3 regions of the Bradyrhizobium sp. USDA 4369 genome follow, and region 3 is predicted to be linked to each of the others. Evidence: predicted binding sites of a transcription regulator. Region 3 holds the regulator's gene; each other region holds the start of a gene.
What was found. Region 3 encodes LexA, which represses DNA repair genes until DNA is damaged. Its sites were predicted from a motif close to TGTTCNNNNTGTGTTCNG; they were not measured.

Region 1: the regulator LexA is predicted to act here: its motif matches at 2,975-2,992, upstream of ACVIJ6_RS08450 (DUF763 domain-containing protein).
Region 2: the regulator LexA is predicted to act here: its motif matches at 2,960-2,977, upstream of ACVIJ6_RS29110 (DUF3072 domain-containing protein).

The regions. Positions count from the first base shown of each region.
Region 1 is NZ_JBSRYH010000001.1:1,850,705-1,857,028, reverse strand. It holds gene ACVIJ6_RS08460 (methyl-accepting chemotaxis protein) at 1-1,117, shown strand, start outside; gene ACVIJ6_RS08455 (NUDIX domain-containing protein) at 1,141-1,605, opposite strand; gene ACVIJ6_RS08450 (DUF763 domain-containing protein) at 1,610-2,851, opposite strand; gene ACVIJ6_RS08445 (S-methyl-5'-thioadenosine phosphorylase) at 3,031-3,906, shown strand; gene mtnA (S-methyl-5-thioribose-1-phosphate isomerase) at 3,921-5,024, shown strand; gene ACVIJ6_RS08435 (HAD-IA family hydrolase) at 5,021-5,659, opposite strand; gene ACVIJ6_RS08430 (S1 family peptidase) at 5,747-6,324, shown strand, end outside.
Region 2 is NZ_JBSRYH010000001.1:6,415,307-6,421,630, forward strand. It holds gene ACVIJ6_RS29095 (DUF4153 domain-containing protein) at 1-673, opposite strand, end outside; gene ACVIJ6_RS29100 (glycoside hydrolase family 3 N-terminal domain-containing protein) at 883-2,313, shown strand; gene ACVIJ6_RS29105 (hypothetical protein) at 2,278-2,565, opposite strand; gene ACVIJ6_RS29110 (DUF3072 domain-containing protein) at 2,697-2,888, opposite strand; gene ACVIJ6_RS29115 (hypothetical protein) at 3,016-3,315, opposite strand; gene ACVIJ6_RS29120 (type 1 glutamine amidotransferase domain-containing protein) at 3,536-4,096, shown strand; gene ACVIJ6_RS29125 (HWE histidine kinase domain-containing protein) at 4,298-5,791, opposite strand; gene ACVIJ6_RS29130 (HAMP domain-containing protein) at 5,805-6,324, opposite strand, start outside.
Region 3 is NZ_JBSRYH010000001.1:6,232,329-6,238,652, reverse strand. It holds gene ACVIJ6_RS28335 (alpha-hydroxy acid oxidase) at 1-170, shown strand, start outside; gene ACVIJ6_RS28330 (HAD family hydrolase) at 217-846, shown strand; gene ACVIJ6_RS28325 (hypothetical protein) at 1,041-1,790, shown strand; gene ACVIJ6_RS28320 (TfoX/Sxy family protein) at 1,836-2,216, shown strand; gene ACVIJ6_RS28315 (alpha/beta fold hydrolase) at 2,213-3,025, shown strand; gene ACVIJ6_RS28310 (molybdopterin molybdotransferase MoeA) at 3,159-4,367, shown strand; gene lexA (transcriptional repressor LexA) at 4,569-5,267, shown strand; gene ACVIJ6_RS28300 (hypothetical protein) at 5,649-6,089, shown strand.

The sequences.
Region 1 (6,324 bases), 4.4 Mb from region 3:
GGCCGGCGGCGGCGCCCTGTCGGGGTTGCTGGTGGCCGCGATCGTCGCCTTCGGGCTCGGACGCAGCGTCGTCGCTCCGCTCGACCAGACCTGTGCCGTGATGGACGAACTGAGCAAGGGCAATCTGGCTGTCGAAGTGCCGTTCACCGACCGCAGAAACGAGATCGGGCGCATGGCGCGCAGCCTGCAGATCTTCAAGGATCATCTTGCCGACAGCGAGCGGATCCGCGCCGAGCAGGAGCAGTCCAAGCAGCGAACGGCCGAGGAGCGCCGCACGGTTCTGGCGCGCATCGCCGACGAGTTCGAACGCTCGATCGGCGGCGTAATCCAAACCACCGCGAGCGCGGCCGACGAGCTGCAGACGTCGGCGAAATCGATGTCGGGCATTGTCTCCGGCACGACCGACCAGAGCGCGAAGGTGGCTGCGGCCGCCGAGCAGACGGCCAATAACGTGCAGACGGTGTCGGCCTCCGCGGAGCAACTGTCGTCATCGATCCAGGAGATTGCCAAGCAGGTCACGCAATCATCGTCGATCGCGCAGAACGCGGTGGAGCAGGCGGCCAAAACCGAAGCGATGGTCAACAGGCTGGTTCTCGCCTCGCAGAAGATCGGCGAGGTGATGGCGCTGATCCAGACCATCGCCGGCCAGACCAATCTGCTGGCGTTGAATGCCACGATCGAATCGGCACGTGCCGGCGAAGCCGGCAAGGGCTTCGCCGTGGTCGCCAACGAGGTCAAGGCGCTGTCGGCGCAGACTGCCAAGGCAACCGAGGAGATCACCAGCCAGATCGAGGCCATCCGCGATGCGACGACCTCGACCGTCACCGCGATCCGCGACATCGGCAGCACGATCGGTCAGATGAACGAGATCACCGAGACCATCGCGGCTGCGGTCGAGGAGCAGGGCGTTGCAACCAAGGAGATCGCGCGTAGCGTCCAGCAGGCGGCCCAGGGCACCCAGGGCGTCATGCAGCACATCGTCGGCGTCCGCGAGGCCTCCGGCCAGGTCGGCGCGGCGGCGGCGCAGGTGCTGAGCGCGGCGGCCCAGCTCGGCAGCCAATCGGATCAGCTCAAGACCGAGACCGGCCGATTCCTCGGCAACGTTCGCGCGGCGTGAGTCCGGCGGCGAAGGGAGATACCTCACCCGTCGCCGACGATCTCCGCGAGACGATCGAGCAGCACGGCCTGCGCCGGATTGATGCGTTCGCTCGCCTCGGCGAGGCCGAACCAGGCGGCGCGGTCCACCTCGGGAAAGCGTCCGATGCGGCCGCTGCGTGGTGGCCATTCCAGCTCGAATTCGTTGCTGACGATGGCATCGGCATCGAGATCGACCTCGGCAGCGAACGCCTCGACCACCTTGCCGCCGCGCTGCTTGATCTCACCGAGCCCGATCAGTGGCGCGGTCATCGCGGTGCCGAGCTCCTCGGCAAATTCGCGCCGCGCCACCGCCTCGGCTTCTTCTTCGCCGCCGAACTCGCCCTTCGGAATCGACCAGGCGCCGAGATCCTTGTTGCGCCAGAACGGCCCGCCTGGATGCACCAGCAGCACCTCGAGCTGGCCGGCGGTTCGGCGAAAGGCGAGCACGCCCGCGCTGCGCGCCGACATGCCGTCAAGCCTCGCCGGTGCGTTGAATGAGATCGCGCTCCCAGCCGAACACCGAGCGCCCGTCGAGGTCAGGCGACGCAGTCCGCTCGGTGGCGATGAAGGCGTCGAGCGACGGGCCGGACGCCGTGCGCTCCAGCCGTCGCGCCTGGTCGTCGAGCCGCTTCAGCGCCGACATCGCCTCGTCGCGGCCGAGCTTGGCCTGGCCCACCGCCGATTTGAGCACGCGGATGGTCTCGTCATAGACCTTGATGGGGACGGGATAAGGATGCCGATCCTTGCCGCCATGCGCCAGCGAGAACCGGGCCGGATCCGTGAACCGGTACGGCGCGCCATGCACGACCTCGGCGACCATGGCGAGCGACCGCACGGTGCGCGCGCCGACGCCGGGCGTCAGCAGCAGCTCGGGGAAGTCCACCGGCCCGCGCTCGGCCGCCGCCGCCAGCGTGCCGTGCAGCCGGCGCGCGAACACGTCCTTCGGCCTGACATCGTGATGGGCGGGCATGATGAGGTGCGGCAGCAGGCCCTGCGCCGGCTCCGGCGTGCTGAGCCGCTCGAACTCGGTGACGAGGCGGTCCGGTCCGAGCTCGGTCAGCAGCGAGAGCTGGGCATGGCGCGAAACCGCGGCGCGTCGGTCGGTTAGATTGACGATCTCGCCCTGGGCGGGGCCGTCGATCGCGCTGTGCGGGGCGTCGACGAAATCCGCCAGCTGTTGCGAATGCCAATGATAGCGGCGGGCCTGGCGGGCGTCGCCATTCATGCCCTGCTGCACGACGGTCCATGTGCCGTCGGCGGTGACGAAGAAGCCGTGCAGATAGAGATCGAAGCCGTCCTGCACCGCGGCGCTGTCGACCTTGGCGACGAGCTTGCTGGTGCGCACCAGATCCTCGCCATCGAGACCGAGCCGGTCGCTGAGCAGGCGAAGCTCGTCCGGCGTCTTGCGCGAATGCTCGCCGCGGCCGCCACAGACATGGATGCCGAGCTCTCCGGACAGCGGCTTCAGCCCACGCTTCAGCGCGCCGATCACGCTCGTGGTGATGCCAGAGGAATGCCAGTCCATGCCCATCACGGCGCCGAACGACTGGAACCAGAACGGATGCGACAGTCGACTCAGGAATTCGTCGCGGCCATAATGATGCACGATCGCCTGGGTGATGATGGCGCCGAGCGTGGCCATACGCGTGCCGAGCCAGGCCGGGACGCGCCCGGAATGGAGCGGAAGATCGGCGCTGCCGGTGCGTCGGGCCATCGGGACCTTGCAAAGCGGGACTGTCGCGCCAATGTAGCAGACGGCGGGCTTGAGCGCGATCCATCCGGCACCGGCGGCCGACAGCATGGGGACCGGCCGGTCATCATGGCTTCGGATGGGTGCTGTTCCCAATTCCTCCCGGAGCTGGCATTCTCGCTCTGCTTGGCGATGGGGGTCATATGACAAAGGCTGTGCTTGGGATTATCGGCGGCTCGGGCATCTATGATCTGCCCGGATTGGAAGCGGCCCGCGAGGAGGTGATCGCAAGCCCGTGGGGCGAGCCGTCGGCGCCGTTGCGCCGCGGGACCATCGCCGGACTGCCGATCGTCTTCCTTCCGCGGCATGACAAAGGGCACCGGCTGTCACCGTCCGACATCAACTATCGCGCCAATATCGATGTGCTGAAACGCGCCGGGGTCACCGACCTGGTGTCGCTGTCGGCCTGCGGTTCCTTCAAGGAGGAGCTGCCGCCCGGCACCTTCGTGCTGGTCGACCAGTTCGTCGATCGCACCTACAAGCGCGAGAGCTCGTTCTTCGGCAAAGGATGCGTGGCGCATGTCTCGATGGCGCATCCGGTCTCGCCGCGGCTGCGCATCCATCTGGCGGCTGCGGCCGAGGCCGAGGGCATCGCGGTCGCGCGCGGCGGCACCTACGTCTGCATGGAGGGGCCGCAATTCTCGACCTATGCCGAAAGCATGACCTACAAATCCGCAGGCTATTCCGTCATCGGCATGACCAACATGCCGGAAGCCAAGCTCGCACGGGAGGCTGAGATCTGCTACGCGACTGTGGCGATGGTGACGGATTTCGATTGCTGGCATCCGGACCATGACGCGGTGACCGTGCAGGACATCATCCGCGTGCTCACCACCAATGCCGACAAGGCCAAGGGACTGGTGGCCCGGCTCGCCCGCGAATTTCCGCGCGAGCACGAGCCGTGCCCGATCGGCTCCGATCGAGCCCTCGACACCGCCCTGATCACCGCGCCCGACGCGCGCGATCCCGAACTGCTGAAAAAACTCGATGCGGTCGCCGGCCGCGTTCTGCGCAACTGAGCTGAGGGCGGGCGATGAAGGTCGACGGCAAGCATTATCGCAGCATCTGGCTCGATGCCGACGGCTGGTCGGTCTGCGCGATCGATCAGCGCCGGTTGCCGCATGAATTCGTGTTGGCGAAGATCACGACCTGCGAGGAGGCGGCGGACGCGATCCGCAGCATGCTGGTGCGTGGTGCGCCGCTGATCGGCGCCACCGCCGCGTTCGGCATGGCGCTGGCGATGCGCGACGACCGCTCCGATCCGGGCATCGACCGCGCCTATGAGATGCTGATCGCGACGCGGCCGACTGCGATCAATCTCAAATGGGCGCTCGACACGATGCGCACGATGCTGGGCCGGCTGGCGCCGTCGGAGCGGCGTGACGCCGCCTATGCGCGCGCGGTCGACATCGCCGGCGAGGATGTGACGATCAACCAGGGCATCGCCAAGCACGGCCTCGCGCTGATCGAGGCGGCCGTGGCGCGTAAGACGCCGGGCGAGGTCGTGAACGTGCTCACCCATTGCAACGCCGGCTGGCTCGCGACCGTCGATTGGGGCACGGCGACGGCGCCGATCTATCTCGCGCATGATCGCGGCATTCCGATCCATGTCTGGGTCGACGAGACCCGGCCGCGCAACCAGGGCGCATCGCTCACCGCCTGGGAGCTCGGTCATCATGGGGTGGCTCATACCGTCATCCCCGACAATACCGGCGGCCATCTGATGCAGCACGGCATGGTCGATCTCGCCATCGTCGGCACCGACCGCGTCGCGGCCAATGGCGATGTCTGCAACAAGATCGGCACCTATCTGAAGGCGCTCGCGGCGCATGACAATGGCGTGCCGTTCTATGTCGCGCTGCCGTCGCCGACGATCGACTTCGCGGTCGGCGAGGGGCGGCAGATTCCGATCGAACAGCGCAGCGCCCAGGAGGTCAGCGAGATGACCGGCCGCACGGCGGACGGTCGCATCGAAACGGTGCGGATCGTTCCTCCGGGATCGCCAGTGGCGAATTACGGCTTCGACGTCACCCCGGCCCGGCTGGTGACGGGATTGATCACCGAGCGCGGCGTCCTGCAGGCCGACGGCGCGGCACTGGCGGCGGCATTTCCGGAGCGGAGCAGCGCGGCGAACTAAGTGAGCCTGAGCCCGGTCGCGGCCTCGAGCTCGGTGATCGCCTGCGATGCGCTGACTACCTTGATCGTCGTTATGCCCAGGGCCCGCGCTGGCTTGAGGTTGACGCCGAGATCGTCGAGATAGACGCAATCGGCCGGATTGACGCCGAGCGCCTCGATCATCATCTGATAGATTCGCAGATCGGGCTTGCGCAAACCGATCTTGGCCGATTCGATCACGTGGTCGAACAGCGCCATCACCTCGGCGACGTAGAAGGAGCGCCCGCTTTGGCTGCCGATCGCGTTGGCCGGCAGATTGTTGGTGATGCAGCCGGTCTTGCACTCCGACTTGATTCGGCGCAGCGCCTCGACCATCTCGGGGCGGAGATCACCGGCGAGCAGCGGCAGCACCTCGCGGCCGCTGACCGCGGCGCCGCCGAGCGCCAGCGACTCCTCGGCGAACAGCCGGTCGAACGTGTCCAGATCGATCTCGGCGCGCTCGAACTTCGCCCAGGCGTTATCGAGGTGATTGGCGGCGTTGGTGTTCCGGATGATGTCGGCGGGATAGCCGCGCTCTCTTTCGAACCGCGCAAACGCCTCGAACGGCGATGTCGTCATGACGCCACCGAAATCAAAGATCACCGCCTCGACCATGATGCTCTCATCCTCGCTCGATCTCCCGATGATCGCTATCATGGGACGCCGCGCTTGGCGATATCGCCGCCAGCGGCTATGTGTGCCGCGATGAAGCGCCTCGCCGCCACTGCTGTCGCCGCCCTGCTGGTCTCGTGCCCGGCTGCAGCCATCGTCGGCAACGCACCGGCTGTGACCGATGGCATCGGACGGTCCGTCGTCACCATCGTCGGCTCGCGCGGTAATTTCTGCAGCGGCGCCTTGATCGCGCCGAAGCTGGTGCTGACCGCGGGCCATTGCGTGCAGCCGGGCGTCGATTATCGCATCGTGGAATATGATCGTGAGCGCAAGCCGGCCCTCAAGACGGTGCGGCGCGTGGCGGTGCATCCGGGCTTCAGCATGCAATCCATTCTCGCGCATCGCGCCACGGCCGATGTCGCATTGCTGGAGTTGGCGGATCCTGCGCCCGAGCGCGTTGCGGCGGCGCTGGGCGTGCCGCAATCGCCGCTGGCGGCCGGCAACATGTTCACGGTCGCCGGCATCGGCGTCGCGATTCCGGGGGACGGCAAGAGCGGCGGCGTGGTGCGCGCCGCGCCGCTCGTCGCGACCGGCAAACCGGGCACGTTGCAGATCCGGCTCGTCGATCCGGCGACCCAGGGCACGAAGCCCGGCCTCGGCGGCTGCACCGG
Region 2 (6,324 bases), 180 kb from region 3:
GGTCGAACGCCGGCTGCGTCGGCTCGACACGCTGGCGCCAGCGCAGGTGGACGAACGGCCATATCATCGATAGCGCCAATAGCCAGAAGATCGCACGCGCCGTCGTCAGCTCCGAAGCAGATCTGTCGAAGCTGAAGACATCGAGCCATTGCGCGATGACCGGATTCGCGACCGCGAACAACAGGGCGAAGACCCCGCCGAGCGTCAGCGGAATGCTCCAGACCAGCAGGGCGCGCGTGAGCGAATGATCGCGCAGCATCATGATGATGTCGGGCACGAGCCGGAATGGTCCGATCAGGAGCAGCTGTCGGGCGGCGGTCAGCGGCAGCGTGAATCCGCGGGCGCCTGGATGGGTCGCGAATGCCACCGCCGACAGGATCATGACCAGCATGATGGGGAATGACAGCAGGCCCAGATCCTCGACGACAGGAGCCAAGCCCGCGACGAAGAGGGCAGTCGCTCCGATCAGCCGGCGGCGCGAGATCATCGCGACATTGACGAGGATGCCGGTCGTGGCGAGCGCGGCGAGGAAGAGCGGCAGGCCAAGGCCGATGGGGCGGCCGTCGTAGAGCAGTATGTCGGCCATTCCGACGAGGCTCAGAGCGATTGCGAATTTGAGCCATCTGGAATCAGATGCGGCTGGGGTGGCCGTCGGCTCGGCGGAGGCGGTCATGCGAAGGTCCTCGATGGGAGCGATGCGGCCAGGATGCACCAGCCGATGAGCCACCATGACGCCGTCACGTGCAGCCGCTGACGAGCGGGTCTGCAGCATTTCAGGATTTGTTTGCAGATTTCGTGCAGAGGCGACTCCGCCGCTGGCGCCGGCGGATCGGCATTGTTACGCAAAGGCCGTCTTTCCCCCTGGAATGATCGGCTGCACACATGCTCGGGCGTATCGGGACGGCAGTCCTCTGGAGCCTTGCTCTGCTCTTCATATTCATCACGTTCAACAGTAACGAGCCGTATCTCGTTCGGCTGCGCGGCACGGGTCACGCCGCCTTGCTGATCATCGGTCTGGCGGCTCCGCTTCTGCTCCTGCTCAGCGGACGCTGGCGGCGCGGCCTCTCCGGGAGGCTGCTCGTCCTCGTCTGGTGCATCCCGCTGCTCGCACTGACATCAACGCAATTCACGTTCGCCTGGCGCAAGTACGAGACGTTCGACACTGCGCCCGAGGTCGCGCGGCTGCTCGGGCGGCATTTCATGGTTGGTTACACGTCGACGGCGGATGCTGCCGCGCTGGCGCGGCAGGGCCTGATCGCCGGCATCTACGTGACCCACCACAATATCCGAGGCCGAACCGCTGCTCAACTTCGTGCTGAGATCGCGCGGCTGCAGGCCGAGCGGGTCAGCGCCGGCCTGCCACCTCTGCTGGTCTCGGCCGATCAGGAGGGAGGCTCTGTCGCGCACCTGTCTCCGGCTGTGCCGAACATGCCCGCTCTTGCGACCTTGGCCGACCTGCCGGAGGCGCGGCGGATGCCGCGGGCGCTCGAGATGGGACAGAGCCAGGGACGGTCCCTCGCGGATGCCGGTATCACCTTGAATCTCGCGCCGGTCGTCGATCTGCGGCCGAGCTGGACGCACAACAGGTTCGACTTTCACACGCTGATCAGTCGGCGCGCGATCTCCAATGATCCGGCCGTGGTCGGCGACATCGCGCTCGGCTATGTGCGCGGTCTCGAGGCCAGTGGCATTCGCGCCGCCGTCAAGCACTTCCCGGGTCTCGGGCGCGTTGCGGTCGACACGCATCATTTCTCCGCAGATCTAGAAACACCTGCGGAGGTCTTGGAACAGTCGGATTGGCGGCCCTTTCGTCAGGTACTCGACAATTCGGATGCGGCGATAATGGTCGGCCACGTCGTGGTCGATGCGATCGACCGCGAGCGTCCGGCATCGCATTCCAAGGCCGTGCTCGACGGTCTGATCCGCGGCCGATGGAACTACCAGGGAGTGATCATCACCGACGATCTGGTGATGGGCGCGATCTACGGCCGCGATCTCTGCAAGGCTGTCGTCGAGGCTCTCAGCGGCGGCGCCGATCTCCTGCTCGTCGCCTATGATGGCACGCAGTTCCACCGCGTGCTGGCCTGCGCCAAGACGGCGCTGGCGGAAGGACGGATCGATCTGGCGGCCCTCCGCAGGAGCGATGAGCGTTTGCGGCGATGGATGCCACGGGAGGAGGGGCCTCTGGCAGCGAATGCCTCGACAGGCGACATGACCGCGCCGAGCCGGCATCGCAGCCTGGCCGATGAGGACACTGGTCCAATAAACGGCGCGTCGTCAGCGCGGACCGTTGCCGGTCCAGTCGCGCCATGAGACGTTGGAGAGGCTTCGCAGATCCGTGGCCAGCGGGCGTCGCGCCTGCTTGTCGTATTGGCCGATGACTTGCTCCGACTCGCGGATCTTGAGCTGGAGCTCAGCCACCTGCCGCTTGGTCCGTTCTATCGCCTTGGCGTCGGCGCTTTCGCCGACTGTGAACCGCGCTGTCTCGATTTGCTTCAGAGCCGCGCGGTACTTCTTGAGCTGAGCGCGATGCCAGGCAACCTTGCTGTCACTGTCCGCAACCATGGGGTACTCCCGCGAAATGCGGCAAGACTAGACGACCGAGTCCTGATTCGCGACCTTTTCAGGCTGTTTCAGCCTGTCGCCGAAGCCACTGGAATACCGGTCCCGCTACTTGGTGGACAGATCGAACGATCTCAGTCCAATCCCGCTGCGCGCCGCATCTCGTCGATCAGCTCGGACGCTTCAGCCTTAGTCCGCACCTCCTTCGTCGGATCGGGCTGGCCTGCCTGCTCACTCAGAGTCTTCAAGTAGGAGGTTTGCGCATTGGTCACTGGATCGTCTCCCGACGCCCAATCCTTCGGATCCTTTTCAATCTTCTCGGTCATGCCGATTTCCACTCTTGGCTGCATCTCACGTGGTTGAATCCCATGAGGTGCCAACGCGGATGATCGCAGAATGTTCCGTATATGTTCTTGGTACGAAAAGAAGGCTGGTCGTGCCAATTGCCCGTGCTCATGAGGACGTCTCTGCCGCCGTCTTCTTTCCCGCAGGCGACGGGCGTTGCTCCGCGCCGTTGTCAAGAGTCCGGTCAGCGCTGCGCGCGTCTGGAAAAACGATCTCTTGGCCAGGAGCTCCAGCAAGCTCGTCCGCCGTGGCTTCGCAAGGTTTGATCTCGAAATTGTTGTCGAGCACCTTCTCGCCGTGCGTATCCAAGGTCACGAGATCTGCACGCTCCGCGGCCTCCCAGACCTCGCGCTCGGTCCGAAACGGACGGGTCATTTGTTCGTCATTCTCAAAAAGCGCATAGGGCACGAGGAGCTCCAGATCGCAATCCGTGGACGGAGCGTCCGGCTGGTCCGCGTGGCCGGGGCGGACAGGGGCTGCTCCCGCATACAAACTGCGGCAGAGCTTCGCTGTTCCATGCTGAGACCAATGCGCTCGATGAGTTGTGACGATCAGTCCTGACCTGCGCCGGGAACGATGGTCGCGCCGGCCGGGTTGGCCAGCATATCCGTCTGAACAGGAGAGCATCATGGATATCAAGGGAAAGCGGATCGCCATTCTCGCCACGAATGGCTTCGAACAATCGGAGCTCGAAGTGCCGCGTGATCGCTTGAAGCAGGCCGGAGCGACCGTCGACGTGATCTCGCTCGCCGCGGGCGAGATCAAGGGCTGGGACCAGAAGGATTGGGGGCGGCCCGTCAAGGTCGACAAGACGCTCGACCAGGCATCGGCCTCGGACTACGACGCCATCGTGCTGCCGGGCGGCCAGATCAACCCGGACCTCTTGCGTCTCGAGCCGAAGGCGCTGAAGTTCATCAAGGACATCTTCGAGGCAAAGAAGATCGTGGCCGCGGTCTGCCATGCGCCATGGCTGCTGATCGAGACGGGCATCGCGAAAGGCCGCAAGATGACGTCCTACAAGTCGATCAAGACCGACGTCGTGAATGCCGGTGCGGATTGGCAGGATGCGGAGGTGGTCGTCGACCAAGGTGTGATCACGTCGCGCAATCCCGGTGATCTGGAAGCGTTCAGTGCCAAGATCATCGAGGAGGTCAAGGAGGGCCGGCATCTGCAGCGAAGCGCCGCTTAAGGGGGCCAGCCGGACCGGGAAGGCCGACTGAGGCGGCATCCCGGCCCGAACGGACTCTGCGCCCGAGGGGGCGAACGCTGGGCCACAGCCCACACGGAGTTGCCTCCGGCGAGATGAGGGAACGCCGCCGGAGACGAAGGGAAGGCGTCGGCTGCGGCGCGTCGTTCCTAATTTCGTCGCACCGGCGTCGCCCGCCGCCGTTCAGCCGGCTGCGCGCTGTCGAGCAGGGTTGGGCGTGGCGCTCGTGAAGGAGCTCGTCATCTCCGGCGGCATCGCGCCCGGACGTAAGGGCACGATCAACCGACAGATCAGCCCTTCGGGCCGCCAGTCAAACCAGGCGCGCCCGCCGAGCTGGCTCTCGACACTAGCCATCAAACTCCGGGTGCCAAATCCGCGGGAGGTCGGCACGTGGACCCGCGGCCCGCCGGTCTCGATCCACACGATCTCGAGAACGTCGTCTTCGATGGTCCATTTGACCGAGAGATGACCGGAGCGGACCGACAGCGCGCCGTATTTGGCCGAGTTCGTCACCAGCTCGTGCAGGGCCAGCGCCAGGGTTTGTGCGGTGGCCGGCTGGAGCTGGAGTTCGGCACCGCCGATCGCCACCTGTCCGCCGGTCGCATAGGGCGCGAGCTCCTCGCCGATCAGCCGGCTGATCTCTGCGCCCTGCCAGCTCGAAAGCGAGAGAATGGTATGAACGCGTGCGAGCGCGCTGATGCGGCCCTCGACTGCGCTGACATAGGTCCGCACGCTGTCGGCCTTGGTGAGCCTCACGATCGACTGCGCCAAGGTCAGCGCGTTCTTGGCCCGGTGATCGACCTCGCGGGTCAATAGGTTCTGGCGCTCTTCGGCGCGCTTGCGCTCGGTAATGTCGATGGTGACGCCGCTGACCCGGATCACGCGTCCAGCCTTGTCGGTCGTCGCCGCCGCCGTTCCAACGCACCAGCGCTGTTCGCCATCGGGCCTGTTGATGCGGAACTCGGCCTCGCAGGACGTCGTCCCGCGGCCGAGCTCAGCGACCACCTGCCGCGCACGCTCGGCATCCTCGGGATGCAAGAGGCTCATGATGTTGACGTTGTTGAGCTCGAAGGTCTGCGGCGTGACGCCGAAGATGCGGTATTGGCCTTCGTCCCACATCCAGTCGCCATTGATGCCATCCCAATCCCAGGACCCCATCCTTCCGGCCGCGATGGCCATGCTGCGTCGCTGCTCGCTCTCCAGTAGCTGGGCCGTGGATCTTTCGAGCTCTGCGGTGCGCGCGCGAACGCGGCTCTCGAGCTCCTGGTTCAAATGTTCCAGCTCGCGCGTCTTGCGATAGAGTTCAGTGAACACCTTGATTTTCGCGCGCAAGACCTCGGGCACGACCGGTACCGGCACATAGTCGACCGCGCCCATTTCATAGCCGCGCAACCGGTCGAAATCGCTGACTTGAACTGCCGAGATGAAGATGATCGCGATCTTCTGAAACCGCGGATGCTCGCGGATCATCTGCGCCAGCTCGAAGCCGTCGAGCTCCGGCATGCAGACGTCCACCAGGATGACCGCGATCTCGTTCTTCAGGAGAATCTCGAGCGCCTCGCGGCCGGACGTGGCGACCACGAGGTTTTCGCCGAGTTCCTTGAGGATGACCTCATAGGCGAGCAGCTTCGCGGGCTGGTCGTCAACCAGGAGGATGTTGACCTTTTCATGTTCCATGATGATGCGCCGTTCAGCGGTGCAGCCACATGCGGATCGCAAGAAGCAACTGCTCGGTGTTGACGGGTTTTGCGAGATAATCGGAAGCACCGGCTTCGAGGCACTTCTCGCGATCTCCCTTCATGGCCTTCGCGGTCAGCGCGATGATCGGGAGCCGGGCAAAGGCAGGGTTCTGCCGGATGACACCGATCGTCTGGTAACCATCCATCTGCGGCATCATGATGTCCATCAGCACGATCGAGATCGCAGGCGTGCTTTGCACGAGTCCGATCGCTTCGGCGCCGGTCGTCGCGGTCAGCACCTTCATGCCGCGGCGCTCCAGCACGCTCGACAGTGCGAAGATGTTGCGGGCGTCGTCGTCGACCAGCAGAACCGTTTTTCCCACGAGGTCTTCGTCGGAGCTGTTCAGCTTTTCGAGCATTCGCTGCTTCTCTATCGGCAGTTCCGTGATGACGCGATGAAGGAACAAGGCTGTCTCGTCGAGCAGCCGCTCCGGAGACTCGACGCCCTTCACGACGATGCTGCGGGCCATC
Region 3 (6,324 bases):
TGCGCATGCTGGAGCTCCTGGAGGATGAGGTGATCCGCACGCTCGGCCTGCTGGGCCTCGCCTCCTTCGCGGAGCTCAACGCCTCCTACCTTCATCCGGCAACCGCCACCAATCCGCCGAGCGTGTTCAGCGCGTTTCCTCTGGCCGATGTCGCGCCATACCGCTATTGAGACGCTGTCGCTCGCGGTCACCGGCCAGGGAACGCCATCTCGCCCCATGCTCTCCTCCGATCTTCGCCCCGGCGCGGTCGACGCGCTGCTGTTCGATCTCGGCCGAGTCGTGATCGATATCGATTTCGTCCAGGTCGTTTCGCGCTGGGCCAGTCATGCCGGCCGCGCGCCGGAGGATATTGCCGCGCGCTTTGTGCGCGACGAGATTTATCACGGGCATGAGCGCGGCACCGTGTCCGATGCCGCCTTCTTCGCCAATCTGCGCCAGCAACTCGGCATCGACATCACCGACGATCAATTTCTCGAGGGCTGGAACGCGATCTTTGTCGGCCCGATGCCTGGCATCGGCCCCCTGCTCGCCCGCGCGGCGGACAGACTGCCGCTCTACGCGCTCTCCAATACCAACCAGCCGCATATCGAGCACTTCTCGTCGCGCTACGCCGATCTGCTCGGTCACTTCCGGAAGATTTTTCTGTCGTCGTCGATCGGCCTGCGCAAGCCCGACGCCGAGGCCTATCAGCACGTGGTGCAGGCGATTGGTATCCGGGCCGAGCGCATCCTGTTCTTCGACGATCTCACGGAGAACATCGAGGGGGCCCGTGACAGCGGGCTGCAGGCGGTGCTGGTGCGCTCGACGGAGGATATCGCCGCGGCCCTTCAGGCGTTGGGGATCTGATCGCGTTCGCCACGGCACCTCTTGGCTGACCAAGTGCCCTCGTGCCGATCAGCCCGCAGCCGCAGCGCCTGCAAAGAGGAAAGCAGGCGGCAGTCACCACAGGGTCCAGCCGACATCCGCGCGATCGCTGGCCACCCAAGCCCGAACCGCCTAAGCTCGCGACAGCCTCCCCAACGCGGCCTCCTGGAGCGCGAATGAATCTCGAGATCATCTCCCTCGGCGATCGGCCCGATCTGATTCCCCGCGTGTTCTCGCCCGAGCTCGACGGCGTCTGGCCCGACTTCATGCGGCAGGATCGGACAGCGATGCTGTACTACAGCGAGGCCGCGTTTGCGCATTATACCGACTGCGCCTTTGCCGCGCTTGCTGGCGGCGAGGTGGTCGGGCGCGCCTTCGCCGTTCCCTTCGCGTTCGGCGCTGAGGGCCGCAGCGAGCTCCCCGAAGCGGGCTGGGACGAGGTGATCCACTGGGGTCACGAGGACCGCATGCTGGAGCGGCGGCCGACAACGATGAGCGCGCTGGAGATCGCGCTGCTGCCAAAGGCACGCGGACCCGGCAGCTCGCGCGCAATGCTCGCAGCGCTCAAGGACTGCGCACGCGCGAAAGGCTTCGCCGAATTATACGCGCCGGTGCGGCCGAACCAGAAACATCAGCTGCCGCGGATGTCGATGCAGGACTATCTCCAACAGCGTCGTACCGATGGTCTGCTCGCGGACTCCTGGCTGCGCACCCATGTCGACATCGGCGGCGAGATCATCAAGATCGCGCCGTGCTCGATGACCATCGTCGGCACGCTCGCGGAGTGGTCACAATGGACCGGCGTGCCGTTCGACCGCTCCGGGGAGATTGAGATACCGGGCGCCCTGGTGCCGGTCATTGCGTCAGTCGCGTATGATTATGCTGTCTATGTCGAACCGAATGTCTGGATGCGGCATCCGGTGTGATGGCGAGCGCACAAGCATCCCGCCGATCAGGGCAGAGGCTCCCGCATGGTTGCGACGTCGGACTATGTCGAATTCCTGCGCGAGCAATTCGCGCCGCTCGGCTCCATCACAATCAGGCGCATGTTCGGCAAGACGGGAGTCTTTCATGACGGCGCGATGCTCGGCATGGTCGCTGACAACACGCTTTATCTGCGGGTCGACGACGACAATCGTGCCATGTTTGCGGAAGCGCAATCGCATCCGCCGTTGAGCTATCGTAAGAACGGCGTCGCGATCGACCTCGCCTTCTGGCGCATTCCCGACCGGCTTTTCGATGAGCCCGACGAATTCATCGACTGGAGCCGTGCGGCATTGGCGGCGGCGCGTCGAGCCGCGGCGAAGCGGAAAAAATCTCCACGAACGGTTCTGCAGGAGAAACACGCATGACGTCGAGCTCCAGCTGGATCCATTCAGGCCGCGCGCGGCTTGCCGCCGAAATCGCGGGTTGCGGCGACCCCGTGGTGTTCCTGCATGCCGCCGTGTTCGACCGCACGATGTGGCGGGCGCAGATCGCTGGTGTCGCGCCGACGCATCTGGCGATTGCCTATGACCGGCGCGGCTTCGGCGAGACGCGGACGGAGACGGAAGATCATTCGCCGGTCGCCGATCTGCTTGCCGTGCTCGATGCGCTGGCGCCGGGCCGGCCGGCGACGCTGGTCGCGTGCTCGCAAGGCGGCCGCATCGCGCTCGATTTCGCGCTTCTGCATCCGTCGCGCCTCCGCGCGCTGGTGCTGATCGCGCCGTCGGTCAGCGGAGCACCAGAACCGGTCTATCCACCGCCGATCGAACCGCTGCTCACCCGGCTTGCCGCGGCCGAGGCTGCGCGCGATTGGGACCGGGTCAGCGCGATCAAGGTGCATCTCTGGCTCGATGGACCGCTGCAGCTGGAGGGCCGCATCACCGGCGAGCTGCGCGCGAGCTTTCTGCAGAAGAACGTGGCGGCGCTGCGCGCGCCGCCGGTCGGCGCCAACCTCGACACGGCGCCCGCCTTCCCGCGCCTCGCCGAGATCACCGCGCCGTCACGCATCATCTGGGGCGAGTTCGACTTTCCTCATATCCGGGAGCGAAGCCGCCTGATCGCGGCGACATTGCCGAACGGCTCGGGCTGCGCGATCGCCGAAGCGGCGCATCTGCCGAGCCTGGAGCGGCCGCAAGAGATCACCCGCCTGATCGCGGGCTTTCTCGCGGGGCTCTGAGATCGCTGCCGAGGCGGGCCCCGCGGACTGATGCGAACGTGGCGCGCGGCTTAGACCCTTGGCCGGGCCGTGTGCGTTCGGTTAGAAGGCGACACTTTCGAGTCGTCCCCCGTCTCCGTCCGAAGGAAGTTCCATGGCCCTGATGCCGGTGTCCGATGCGTTGTCTGCGGTGCTCGCCGGCGCCGAGCCCCTGGCCGAGGAGATGGTGGGGCTGGACGCCGCGTTTCACCGAGTGCTCGCCCGCGACCTCGCGGCGCTGCGGACCCAGCCGCCTGAGGCGATGTCGGCGATGGACGGCTATGCCCTGCGCGCGGCCGACGCCGACAAGCCCAAGGTGCGATTGAAAGTCATCGGCGAGGTCGCGGCGGGACGGCCGTTCGACCGCGTCGTGGGGCCCGGCGAAACCGCCCGCATCTTCACCGGCGGCGTGGTGCCGGAGGGGGCCGATGCAGTCGTGATCCAGGAGGACACGATCGCCGAGGATGGCCACGTCGTGATCACGGAGCCGGCGATCAAGGGCCGGCACATCCGACCCGCCGGCGTGGACTTCCACCAGGGCATGGTGCTGCTGCAGGCCGGGCGCTGTCTCAGCGACCGCGATCTGTCGCTCGCCGCCAGCATGAACCATCCGATGCTGCCGGTGCGGCGGCGGCCGAAGGTGGCGCTGCTCGCGACCGGCGACGAACTGGTGATGCCCGGATCCTCGCCCGGGCCCGGCCAGATCGTCTATTCCAACGGCTACGCGCTGCGCGCGCTGGTACGCAGTGAAGGCGCCGAAGCCATCGATCTCGGCATTGCCGCCGATACGCTCGAAGCGACCGTCGCCGGCATTCGCCGCGCGCGCGAGGCCGCGGCCGACATTCTCGTCACGACCGGCGGCGCATCGGTCGGCGATCATGACCTGGTCAAGCAGGCGCTCGAGGCCGAGGGTGTCGAGATGGCGTTCTGGAAGATCGCGATGCGCCCGGGCAAGCCGATGATGCACGGCCGCCTCGCCGGCATGCGCGTCATTGGTCTGCCGGGCAATCCGGTGTCGTCCTATGTCTGCGCGATCCTGTTTCTGGTGCCGCTGATTCGCAGCCTGATCGGCCGGGAGGCGCAGCTGCCGCGCGAGACCGCCCTGCTCGGCCGCGACCTCGGCGCCAACGATTCGCGTGAGGACTATCTGCGGGCACAGCTCGACAAGCGCGCCGACGGCATGCTGATCGCAACCCCCGTGACGCAGCAGGATTCCTCGCTGCTCGGGAATCTCGCGCTGTCGCAGGCGCTGGTGATCCGCCCGGCGTTCGCGCCGAGGGCACCGGCCGGAAGCCCATGCGAGATCCTGCGCCTGCCGCTCTGAGCCGATTTCCCCGGCAAATCCCGGTCCGTTCACCATATTTTTGGGATTGCGGAACACACATCGAACATATAGTGTCCGTTCATGATTTGTTTTTAGTATGTTGCGGGCGAACGCGATCGTCCGATTCCCCTTCGCTCTCGAACGCTGGTCGTCGGAGCACGGCACGGGACTCGGACGACACCAACTGGGGACCAGGTCGAGATGCTGACGCGCAAACAGTACGAACTTCTGCGGTTCATCAATGAACGGCTCAAAGAAGCCGGAGTGCCGCCGTCCTTCGACGAGATGAAAGATGCGCTCGACCTGCGCTCGAAGTCCGGTATCCATCGCTTGATCACGGCGCTGGAGGAGCGCGGCTTCATCCGTCGGTTGCCCAATCGCGCCCGCGCGATCGAGGTGATCAAGCTTCCGGAGCTGTCGCAGGCGGCCAGCAACCGCCGCGGTTTCACGCCGTCGGTCATCGAGGGGAATCTCGGCAAGGTGAGAACCTCCACGCCCGCGCTCGACGACGGCGAGCGGCCCGTCGCGGTGCCGGTCATGGGCCGGATTGCCGCCGGTACCCCGATCGAGGCGCTGCAGACCCGCAGCCATACGATCAGCGTTCCCGCCGACATGCTCGGCAATGGCGATCATTACGCCCTCGAAGTGCGCGGCGATTCGATGGTCGATGCCGGTATCCTCGACGGCGACATGGCGCTGATCCAGCGCAACGAGACCGCCGACACCGGCGACATCGTGGTGGCGCTGATCGACGACGAGGAAGCGACGCTGAAGCGCTTCCGGCGCCGCGGCGCCTCGATCGCGCTGGAGCCCGCCAACACCGCTTACGAGGTGCGCATCCTGCCGCCCAACCGGGTGAAGATCCAGGGCAAGCTGGTTGGCCTCTATCGCAAATACTGATCGCGGAGACGCTGCGCGGATACGGACGCCGACAAGCTCAGCGGTCATCACCATCAGCGAACCTCAGCACTGACCGGTGGCGTGAGTGAGCTCCGCCATCGGGACGATGCGGCGGCCGCCTCTTGAAGCGGTGCGTCGCGCGACAGCGGCCGCTGGCGGCAAGCAATCACGCCCTCTGCCAATGCACCTCATGATGTGCAACGCGGTAGACTCGAACGCGTGCTCAAACGCTTGTGATCGCGCGCAGGCAGAGGCCGTGCAGATCAGCGCAGAAATGCCGCGAAGCGCGCGCTAACATCCTCCTTGATGTCCACTCTGATAGAGGCCTGCGCCTGTCCGGGGGGAGCGTGGGTCGGCTATCTCTGAACGAGGAGCGATCCGATGTGTGACTACAGCCTCCATGCCGTTGCCTCCCGTCCCGCCAAGGTCGGCGAGACGCTGATATCGACGACTTTCCGCGGCACCGCGACCCGTGGCTTCGCCTTGGAAAGCGAGCCCAACGTCGCGGTCTGCATGCTCCCCGGCACCGAGCTCGCGTTCGCCGAGGACGTCCGCTACGACAGCCGCTGGCTGTGGACCCGCACGATCCGAGAGCGCGTGGCCAAGTTCAACACCATCGAGAAGCACATTCCCGATCGCCATCACGACGCTGTCGAGTTCGCCGACGGGCGCCATGTGCTTGTGACCCAGCTGTGCGAGGGCCAGCGCGTGACCGTGCTGCAGCTGCCGGTCACCAAGCCATCAGCCGATCGACGCCCGGATGTTGCGGAGGAGCTTCCGGCGACAGAGAGCCCGACGATTCGCCGTATCAGCATCACCTGATCGTACTGCTCGGCCCCCGCTGCGTTTCCTTGGCAAGTCCACCCTCGTTAGGCGCGTCTGGATTCGCCGGGTCTGGATTCGCCAAGTCTGTTCTACGGATCGCACCGACGCGGCGCGGCAGCTCCTCGTTTTGGGTTTTGGCAACAACCGGCGGCCGCCGCTTGGCGGTCTCTGGTAACGAATATCTGGTAACGAACATGGGGCGCTCGGCGGGCATCTTGTGAGTCTGCGGAGC